2 regions of the Idiomarina sp. HB genome follow, and region 1 is predicted to be linked to the other one. Evidence: predicted binding sites of a transcription regulator. Region 1 holds the regulator's gene; the other holds the start of a gene.
What was found. Region 1 encodes sigma-54, which starts transcription at its own class of promoters, with help from an activator protein. Its sites were predicted from a motif close to GTTGGCACGNNNNTNGNNT; they were not measured.

Region 1 (5,467 bases):
TGTGTTAATACTTGGTACGGTGATATTGATAAAAGCCTGTTTAGCCGTTTTTCCGAAATTAAGTTACTGGTACTGGATGTGGACGGCGTTTTTTCTGACGGTCGAATCTATTTAGGCAACGACGGTGAGGAACTCAAGGCATTTCACACCCGTGATGGATTTGGCATGAAAGCGTTAAAAAAGTCCGGTGTTGAGACCGCGGTCATAACCGGCAGAACCTCACGCATTGTCGAACACCGCATGGAACATTTAGATGTTGGTCACATTTATCAGGGCCAGAACGACAAAACAGCTGCTTTTAATGAGCTGCTGAAGAAATTGAATTTGAGCACCGACCAAGTCGCCTATGTGGGCGATGATACCCCCGACTTAGCTCTGATTAAGGTAGCCGGCCTGGGTATTGCAGTACAGGATGCTCACGCTTCGGTGCAGCAGCAAGCCGATTATATTACCCGTTGTCACGGTGGATACGGAGCGGTACGCGAAGTCTGCGATCTCATCATGCTCAGTCAGGGCCAACTGCACCTGGCAACAGGAGCCAGTGTGTGAGCCGACGAGTTACTGTCATTCTTATTCTGCTATTCGGTGCCGGGCTTTTGCTTGTCTGGCGCCCTTTTGGTGATGATGCAGACGACAATAATGCCACCGCAACCCGCATGATGCGACCGGATTTCACTGCTTTTGGTCTGGAAACCCGCATTTTTGAGAGTGACGGCTTACTCGCACATAAAATCAAGTCAGAGAAGATGTCGCATTATAATCAAATAGGCTTAACCGAACTCGAGCAGCCTACGTACACTGTCTTCTCAGAACAAGGTGACGAAATTTGGGAGGTTAGCTCTGCACAAGGGACTTTCTACGATGACCAAACTCTTATTTTAGAGCGCGATGTTGAAATCCTTGCGTTAGAGCCTGATACTCGAATTAAACAAGTGTTAACCGAGTACCTGATTGTTGATTTGAAAAATCAATCAATGAGTACCGAACACCCGGTGAGCATTCACGGACCCCGGCTATTAATTCGTGGTAACGGAATGAGTGCTGACCTGAAAGCTGAACGAATGGAGCTAAAAAGACATGTTAAAACGATTTTCCAGCCTGCTGAGTAGTTTTACTCTTATTGCCTTAGTGCCTTGTGCAGTTATGGCTCAGGGTAAGTCCGACTTTAGTCAGCCTATGGAGGTAGAGTCGAGCCAGGAAGAGCTGGACATTAAAAACAACCGGCTAGTTTTAACGGACAATGTCATTATTCGTCAGGGATCGTTATTAATCAGAGCAGACAGACTTGAAGCCTCGGCCAGCGAGAATGCAGAACAAGCCGATACTTTTGTTGCAGAAGGCACTCCTGCTACTTACAGCCAGACTCTGGATGATGGCAATAAGATAAACGCAGAGGCCAACAAAATTACCTATTTTCAATCGGAACAGCGCCTGGAGCTTAGCGGAAAAGCCCGTATTTCTCAGGGTAGCAGCAGTTCCAGTGGTGATCTCATCACCTATGATTTAGACAAACAAACCATAACCGCGACCAGTTCCGGTGAAGAAGACAGTCGCGTCATCACCATTTTTACGCCAAAGGCAAAAACTGACTCCAACGAGAAAAATAACGAGAACCCTTAATATGGCAACCTTACGAGTTAAACACTTAGCCAAAAGCTATAAAAGTCGCCAGGTTGTTAAAGACGTTAGCCTGGAGGTGAGTCAGGGACAGGTTATTGGGTTACTAGGGCCTAATGGAGCCGGTAAAACAACCACCTTTTATATGATTGTCGGACTGGTTAACAGCGATAAAGGCCAGATTTTACTGGATGATAACGACCTCACTTTACTGCCAATGCATGAGCGGGCACGCAGAGGTATTGGTTACCTGCCACAGGAAGCTTCTATTTTCAGAAAGCTAACGGTACGTGACAACCTAATGGCCATTTTAGAAACCCGCAAAGCGTTATCAGACAACGACAGAGAAGAACAGCTCGATGCCTTACTCGAAGAGTTTAATATTGGGCACATTGCCAACAGCCAAGGAATGAGTCTGTCAGGCGGTGAGCGCCGACGGGTTGAAATAGCCAGGGCCCTGGCAGCAGAGCCCACTTTTATTCTTTTAGATGAGCCTTTCGCTGGTGTCGACCCCATATCCGTCATTGATATCAAAAAAATCATTGAGCATTTAAAGCAACGCGGTATTGGCGTATTGATTACCGACCATAATGTTCGTGAAACCCTATCGGTTTGTGAACACGCCTATATCGTTAGTCATGGCGAACTTATTGCCAGTGGGGATGCAGAAAGTATATTATCGAATCAACAGGTTAAAGACGTTTACCTCGGTGAGCAGTTCACCTTATAACGTGAAACCGGGACAGTCATTATGAAGCAAAGTCTGCAGCTAAAAATTGGTCAGCATCTGACCATGACGCCACAACTTCAACAGGCCATTCGCCTGCTGCAGCTTTCCTCACTCGATCTTCAGGCTGAAATTCAGGATGCACTGGACAGTAATCCTCTATTAGAAGTTGAAGGCGATGCCAGCAACGAAGCTGACAACTCCGAAACCCGAAATATCGAAGAGCGGGATGACAGTCAGCGAGAAACCTCGGACGTTATAAAAACTCAGGAAATGCCGGACGAGTTACCGGTAGACAGCAGTTGGGATGACACCTACTCCAGCCAGACACCGGTTAATGGGGCCGCGTCCTCTGGTAAGTCTTTTGACGGTGACTTTGAAGTTTACCAGGGCTCGACCAGTGAGTCGTTGCAAGATCACTTACTTTGGCAAATGCAGCTTTCCCACTTTTCTGACGAAGACACGGCCATAGCTGAAGCCATTATCGAAGCTATAGACGACAACGGCTATCTAATGGTCGATGTTGATGAAATTATTGAAGCGGTGCGCCTGCCAGAGGTAGAAGCAGAAGAAGTTTGCATGGTGCTTAAACGCATTCAGCATTTCGACCCAATAGGAGTTGGAGCGCGTAGCGTCAGCGAATGTCTTGCCATTCAGTTGCGACAGTTAAATGACGACACTGAATACAAAGAGGTTGCTCTATGCTTAGTGACGGAACATATGGATTTACTGGGCAGCCGGGATTTTCGCACCATTCAGCGTAAGTTAAAGCTCTCGGAAGACGACTTGCGTCAAACCATGCGCTTGATTCAGCAGTTGCATCCCCACCCGGGTGAGCAAGTTGCACAACAACCCGTTGAATATGTCATTCCGGATGTTGCTGTGGCAAAAAAAAATGGGCGTTGGATGGTCGAATTGAACCCCGACAGCGTACCTAAATTAAAGGTCAATGAAGAATACGCGGCCTTGAGTAAAGCAGCTAAGTCAGTAGCCGACAGCCAGTACATAAAAAACCACACGCAGGAAGCGCGTTGGTTTATAAAAAGCCTGGAAAGTCGCAATGACACGTTGCTAAAAGTTGCCAACTGCATAGTGCAACGCCAACAGGGCTTTTTTGAGCATGGCGAAGAAGCCATGAAGCCTATGGTTTTAAACGATGTCGCCGAAGCAGTGGATATGCACGAAAGCACCATTTCGCGGGTGACAACACAGAAATACTTACACTGTCCGCGGGGCGTGTTTGAGTTAAAATACTTTTTCTCAAGTCATGTCAGTACTGAGGGCGGTGGTGAGTGTTCAAGCACTGCAATACGTGCTTTAATTAAGAAGATGGTCGCTGCAGAAAACCGCAGTAAACCGTTAAGTGACAGCAAAATTGCTGAACTGATAGCTGAACAAGGTATCCAAGTAGCAAGGAGGACAATTGCGAAGTATCGGGAATCGTTAAACATTCCATCATCGAGCCAACGCAAAAGTCTTTTGTAACTTTGTTAACTGCAAGAAGGAAGACGTTATGCAAATTAATTTGACCGGTCACCACATCGATATTACCGAAGCTTTACGTGACTACGTAGACACAAAATTTGCCAAGCTGGAACGACATTTTGACCACATTACTAATGTTCACGTCATCCTAAATGTTGAAAAAACGATTCAAAAAGCGGAAGCTACGCTGCACGTGAATGGCGGTGAAATTTTTGCCGACGCAAAACACGACGATATGTACGCGGCCATCGACGGTTTAATCAATAAGCTGGACCGTCAGGTGATTAAACACAAAGAAAAAATGAAACAACATTAATCCATGCAACTGAGTGAATTGTTAAGCCCCGACTGCACCAAGTGTGCAGTCGAGGGCGCAAGTAAAAAAAGACTGCTTGAAACCATTAGTCAAATCGTAGCTCCTAAGTTGTCCGGCATTACCCGCCATGACATTTTTGAGAGCCTATTGAACCGTGAGCGTTTGGGCAGTACGGGAATTGGCTTAGGTATCGCAATTCCTCATGGCCGATTACCCAATGCTAACCACCCGGTTGCGGTATTACTCACGCTAGATGAGCCGATTGAGTTTGACTCTATCGACAACCAACCCGTCGATATTATATTCGCGCTTCTGGTACCAGAATCCGAACACGAAAACCATCTGCAGACTTTAGCTTCTGTCGCTCGCCGTATGAATGACAAAGACTGCACACGTGCATTACGCCAGGCTGACTCCGACAAAGACTTATACCAATTATTTATTGGCGAAGGTGAGCAGTCGCCATGCAACTGATCATTGTTAGTGGTCGTTCCGGTTCAGGTAAAACCATCGCGTTGCGGGTCCTTGAGGATTTAGGTTTTTACTGCGTTGATAATTTACCCATTAGCCTGCTACCCACGTTAGTCCATGCTGTTATCGAGCAATACCAGAAAATTGCCATTAGCATTGATGTTCGTAACTTACCCGAGCACTCCGAAGAACTGCTGGACTCACTCAACTTTTTGCCTAAAGGCGTAGAGCCCGAAATTCTGTTCATTGATGCAGACGACAACACCTTATTAAAACGTTTCGGTGAAACCCGGCGACTACACCCGCTCTCGCAAAAAGAACTGCCTTTACTGGAAGCGCTGCAAACCGAGCATAAGATGCTTGAGCCTATTATGGAGCGTGCCACCTGGCGTCTCGACAGTAGCGACTTGTCACTGCACCAGCTGAGCGAACAGGTTACTGAGCGTGTGCTTGGCCGCGCAGATAAAAAACTCATTATTGTTTTTCAGTCATTTGGCTTTAAATATGGCTTACCCAAAGATGCCGACTTTGTTTTTGACGCACGAATTTTACCGAACCCACACTGGCAACCTGAGCTAAAGTTGTTAACGGGGTTGGATACCGATGTACAACTCTTCTTCCGCCAACAACCTTTAGTCACTAAGTTTATCTATCAGCTGGAAAACTTTCTCGACACCTGGTTACCGCATTTTCAGCGCAGCAACCGAAGTTATCTGACTATTGCCACCGGCTGCACTGGTGGTCAGCACCGTTCAGTTTATATCTCTCAGCAGCTAGCCGAGCGCTTTGAACAAAAAGACCTAAAGGTTCAGGTCAGACACCGGGAGTTAAAGCAAAATGGATAAAGTTTG
Region 2 (5,467 bases), on a different contig from region 1:
GTCGCTCTGCTGACAAGCCGCGGGCCAAAGCAAGGCTGTCATATTCTCCGATGCCACACTGCTCCAGAACCTTATTCGAAATATCCGTAGCCGTTACCTTTATTCCGGCACGCAATGCGCCGGGACTCTTCGCCTTATACTCTAAATACGTCATCGCAATAGAATACGGCTCTTGTCCTGATGAACAGGCAGCCGACCATATTTTTAAAGGTCCGGAATGATTTTTATATTCGGGGAAGATTCGATTACTCAGAATTTCGAACGGATAAGTGTCACGGAACCACAAAGTCTCATTGGTGGTCATTGCGTCAATTACCGCAGCACGTAAAGCACGTTCACTAATTTTCATTGAACGTTTTACCAGCTCAGCTAAAGAGTCGACATTAAAACGCCCCATCAAAGGGCCTAAACGACTCTTCACCAGGTAGAGTTTGCTCTCACCCAGTACAATTCCGCACTGATGCTCCAGAAATTGACGAAATTCCTGATATTCCGATAAACTTAATTCGCGATTCAACACGTTATATAAACTACTTCCATTTCGGTTTTTGTTTCGTAGCCTGACGTTCACGCCAGGTCCGATATCTCACCTGACGTAAAACGTCAGTCTACAACCGTATTAAGCCATTTTTGAACAGCGGTCGCTAGTTCATCCGGATGAAATTTTGCAATAAAATCATCGGCTCCAACTTTCTTCACCATAGCCTGATTAAAGACGCCACTCAATGATGTATGCAAAATAACGTGAACATCACGCAAATTTGGGTCAGCCTTTATTTCTGCGGTTAAGGTATACCCATCCATTACCGGCATCTCAACGTCAGAAACTAATACCGGAACATGAGGATGCACAAGCCCCCCAACCTCTTTGGACTTCTCTTTTAAATAGTCTAAAGCTTCTTTACCGTTCTTCTTAACCTCTAACGAAATTCCTAAAGACTGCAACGCTCGTTTGATCTGATTACGGGCAACTGAAGAGTCATCAGTAATTAAGATGGTTAAATCTTCTTTTGCCACGTTGATTGGCGCATTGGCAACATCGTCGCTGACGTCCATATTGGTTGGCATAATGTCAGCAAGGATTCGCTCAACATCGATAATCTCAACCAGCTCATCCTCAATTTGAGTAACGGCTGTTAAGTAAGCGCCCCTTCCTGTGCCTTTCGGCGGTGGCATGACATCTTCCCAGTTAATATTAATAATGCGGTCAACTCCACCCACCAGGAACCCCTGAATGGTTCGATTGTACTCCGCAATAATTACAAAGCGATTTTCAATACCGGTTAACTCGGGTCCACCAGTCGCCATACTTAAGTCAATAATGGAAATAGCCTGCCCCCGAATGTGCGCAACACCTCGAATAAGAGGGTTTCGCCGAGGCATAGCGGTCAGTTTAGGACAAGGCAGAACTTCACGCACCTTAAATACGTTAATGCCAAACCGCTGCCTGCCATTAAGGTTAAACATTAAAAGTTCAAGCCGGTTTTGTCCGACCATTTGTGTGCGCTGATTCACTGAATCAAGAATACTGGCCATTATTCACTCCTGTTATATGGCAGGGGACCTCTACTTCGGCACGGTACTTGCTTACATCAACAACAACCATACTGAAACCATCGAACTGCCGAACTTTTGACGTTATACCGTTTTTTTCGGCACTCGACCAGAGAACCTTAACGAATAACATCAGGAATTTTTATGATAGTACGTAAATCGCTACTGATCAGTTCGCTTTTTATTTTCGCTGCAGTGTTTACCGGTATAGACTCGGCTAACGCGGATGAAACCAGTAAAAAGCAGAGCCTGCGCTTTGATTATAAAGCCCTACAGGAGTTGGCTCACAATTACGTAGAGCAAAGAGTATCAGCCCCTGATAACGGACGCGTGGAAGTTGTTGCGAATAACCTTGACCCTCGCATGACGCCAAAAGTCTGTCCACAACAACCGAAAGTTGATTTAGCCAATAACGCGACTTTAGACAGTTACACGACAATTGAAATAGAGTGCACTGCAGCCGCTCACTGGCGAACTTACGTGCCTGTCCGTATATATCATTATAAAAATGTCGTTACAGCTGCTTCTCCAATGTCGCCGGGGCAAATGATAAGCGAGAGTGACTTAGTTTATTCTGAAGTTGACCTTAATCGTGTGCGCTCCAATGTATTCACTGACATGACAGCTTTAGTGGGCGCTCGCATTAAAAAGCGCATTAGCGCAGGGCAAGCAATAAGCGCCAGCGACACCTGTCTTGTATGTGAGGGCCAAAGCGTTACAATAGTAGCTCAGGATAAAACATTGCGAATTACTGCTGCCGGAAGGGCATTGGCTGATGGCCTTAAAGGTGAATCAGTGGTTGTTGAAAACGCACGGTCGAACAAATCGGTACAGGCTGTTGTCACAGGATTAAATGAAGTGACCGTCAATTTATAAAATTGTTAAAATATTTACTTAAGTTTTTTTGAGTACGGTCGATAAGTAACCGAGAGACTTTATCTAGCGAGGCTAAACACAATGCCAATTAATATTAACAATGCCGGGCTGAAAAATGCCAACATTGACAGCAAATCCAGTAATCGCCAAGTGCAGAACGATGCTCCGGGTAAGCCTGCATCGGTTTCGCAAAAAGGCGGAGACGCCGTTTCTCTAACAAGTGAAGCGCAGCAACTGGGTGGCTTACAAGAAAAAGCCATGAACAGCAGCGGAATTGATCAAGCCAAAGTTGACAAGATCAAAGCGGATATTGAAAGCGGTTCATACAAAATAAATGTTGAGCAGTTAGCAAATAAACTGGCTCAGTTTGAATCTGACTTGTTCAGTAACGGCAATAACGAATAATGACCGTGTTGGCGCCTGTCAATGAGCTCCTTCAGGAAATGGCGGACTCGCTAGATACCCTTGCGTTGCTACAGCAACGTGAGCTAAACGCCATAGTTGACCGCCAACACGCCGATGTAAATGCTATTACAGAGGCAAAGGAAAAAGCCCTGGCCAGAGTTAATCAACTCGACCAGCAGCTTGCCGAACACCCCGATAAAGAACAGCTCAAAGATGATCCCAATTTGGCCGAAGCCGTTGCCGCAATAAAAAGCACCCTGAGTAACGTCCAGCACCAAAGCCAGGTCAACGAGCAGGTGGTACAGTCAACATTGAATAGTATCGACCAGTTGAAACAAACCATTTTACAGTCTGCACGAAAAGACAGCCTCACCTACGATAGTAAAGGCAAAATCCGCTAAAGATTTCTGCCATTCAGCCGTTACAACCATAAGTACTTTGTTCTATCAGAGGTCGTTATGGCTAAGCATCTACTTTCTTTCGCGTTACTCGCATCTACACTGCTATTAAGCGGATGTAGTGCTTACAACAACTTAGCGTATGATCAAAAACACGTTGAGTGGGAAACTCAGACCCCGGATGAATTCCCGGTTCTGAATGCGGTTGGTTACGCTCCTATCGAAACTCAGCAAGGCGAAAACGCTCAGCTAAAAGATCTGAACGCTATGCGTGCCTCCAAACTTGCGGCCTATCGCGAGCTGGCCGAACAAGTGTATGGTCAACGTATTGCCGGTGGTAGTTCAGTTGAAGACTGGGCGTTAAACCAGGACAGCTTTCAGGCTTCCGTTGACGGTGTTATTCGTGGTGCCGAAGTGGTAAAAACCTACACGGTTGGCGATTATTACGCGACTGAACTACGTCTGGATTTTGAGAAAGTACATCGCCTGTATCAGAGTACAAACCGCCAGCAAAAAGTGAAGCGCGTTGTTTATTACTAGGTTCTGATTTCCTCTTTCAACATGGCAGGGTTTTTGCAGCTAATTCCAATAGCAAAGTAACGACTAAAAACTGACACTTGGGATGCATAACACCATGAACTGGAAAAACCTGCTGCTGATCACTTCTGTTTTCTTTATCGCTATGCCGAGCGAAGCACGTTGGGTAGAAGCCCAGGGTACCGCCCGCATTATAAACGGCGATACCGATGCAGCACGTCAAAAAGCTATAGAAAATGCGCTGCAACAAGCGCTTCTCACTTCTGGCGGAAATATCTCCAGTATTCAACAAGTGGTTGACGGCGTATTACGAAACACTGAAACCCAATGGAGCAGTCAGGGTAACGTGGACCAAGTCACTATTGTTCGCGAAGAAGTTCGTGATGACCGCGTTATTGTCCTGCTGCGAGCTGACATCTGGAACCGCGAAGGCGATTGCACCCGAAGCAGTTACAAAAATTCCGTTACTATCGTCCCGTTTGAATTGCGCGATCGCGCCCATGGGACCTGGGGACAAATCTGGGAAATTGGAGAAGTTGCCGCAGAGCGTTTAGCGCGTGAGCTTGGCGGTGTCGGCAGCCAACTACATATTTCTCATACCTTGCAGCGACATGCGGGACTCGGGCAAGCACTGAATGGCCTTAACCTGGAAGAGCTGGGCCGCATGGCTCGTAGCCTCGGTTTAGCCAACGACAGTCAGTTTGTTGTCTTTGGTATGTTTGACGACTTAGCCATGATGGACACCAGCTCTAACTGGTTCTGGTCCAGCGATCCAAACCGCCACTACGCCTTAACGCTTTACCTGCTGGATGCGACAACCGGACAACTGGTTACCCGCGCACGAGTCGAAGACACTCAGCCCTGGACTTTTGATCGCAACATCGATGTTGATGTTGCCACAGCACAGTTCTGGAATGAACCCTTCGGTGCCGCACTAGACAGCGGCTTGCGCGATTTAGCCTCTGGTGTGAAAGAGCAGGTAGTTTGCAAACCCGTACGAGCCAGAATTATTGCCGTCGATGAAAAAACGGTTCAGTTTAATCTGGGTGAAAAACACGGCGTAAGCCCGGGCGATAAGCTTAAAGTTGTTCAGCCCAGTCACTTTACCGATGATCAGGGCCGTTACCGTCAGAAATGGCAGGTGAGTGAATTTGAGGTGGAAGTTTCCCAAGTGCAGCAATCTACGGCTATTGCTAAGCTGACTAAAGGAAATATGTTACATAATATTCAGGTGAACGACTGGGTGGTGCCGGTTAACTGAGGGTGAAACCCGCGACAGCTTCTGGCATAATCGCGGGCACGTCCTCGTAGCTCAGCTGGATAGAGCATTCGCCTCCTAAGTGAAAGGTCGCAGGTTCGACTCCTGCCGGGGACGCAAACTGTTTCTTACCGTCTGCCGTAACACCTCGTCATCCCAGGGTTTATCTAAAAACCGATACACTTCACTTTCATTAATTGCCTGAGTTAAAGCATCCTCGTTTCTATAAGCAGTCAGTACAATACGGGCGGCGTCGGGGTACATATTTCGCACGTTAGAGAGAAACTCTAAGCCTTGCATATTCCTCATCCGTTGGTCAGAAATCACAACATCCACCGGCTCATGCGCCAATATATTAAAAGCCTCTTCAGCATTAGATGCCGTAAAAATATGGTAGCCGTCTCTTCTCAGCAGGCGCTGAAGCGACTTCAGGACATTT

Region 2: flgA (flagellar basal body P-ring formation chaperone FlgA) is a predicted target of sigma-54. The motif match lies at 1,571-1,589, and genes of this name have one in related genera.

Annotation. Positions count from the first base shown of each region.
Region 1 is NZ_JAYLVU010000002.1:413,673-419,139, reverse strand. It holds gene kdsC (3-deoxy-manno-octulosonate-8-phosphatase KdsC) at 1-549, shown strand, start outside; gene lptC (LPS export ABC transporter periplasmic protein LptC) at 546-1,109, shown strand; gene lptA (lipopolysaccharide transport periplasmic protein LptA) at 1,078-1,620, shown strand; gene lptB (LPS export ABC transporter ATP-binding protein) at 1,622-2,347, shown strand; gene VBY75_RS07775 (RNA polymerase factor sigma-54) at 2,369-3,829, shown strand; gene hpf (ribosome hibernation promoting factor) at 3,858-4,145, shown strand; gene ptsN (PTS IIA-like nitrogen regulatory protein PtsN) at 4,149-4,619, shown strand; gene rapZ (RNase adapter RapZ) at 4,610-5,461, shown strand; gene VBY75_RS07755 (HPr family phosphocarrier protein) at 5,454-5,467, shown strand, end outside.
Region 2 is NZ_JAYLVU010000001.1:1,113,083-1,118,549, forward strand. It holds gene VBY75_RS05545 (CheR family methyltransferase) at 1-520, opposite strand, end outside; gene VBY75_RS05550 (chemotaxis protein CheV) at 604-1,536, opposite strand; gene flgA (flagellar basal body P-ring formation chaperone FlgA) at 1,699-2,430, shown strand; gene flgM (flagellar biosynthesis anti-sigma factor FlgM) at 2,512-2,835, shown strand; gene flgN (flagellar export chaperone FlgN) at 2,835-3,236, shown strand; gene VBY75_RS05570 (LPP20 family lipoprotein) at 3,294-3,773, shown strand; gene VBY75_RS05575 (flagellar assembly protein FlgT) at 3,868-5,031, shown strand; tRNA gene VBY75_RS05580 (tRNA-Arg) at 5,072-5,145, shown strand; gene VBY75_RS05585 (response regulator) at 5,107-5,467, opposite strand, start outside; gene VBY75_RS05590 (hypothetical protein) at 5,419-5,467, shown strand, end outside.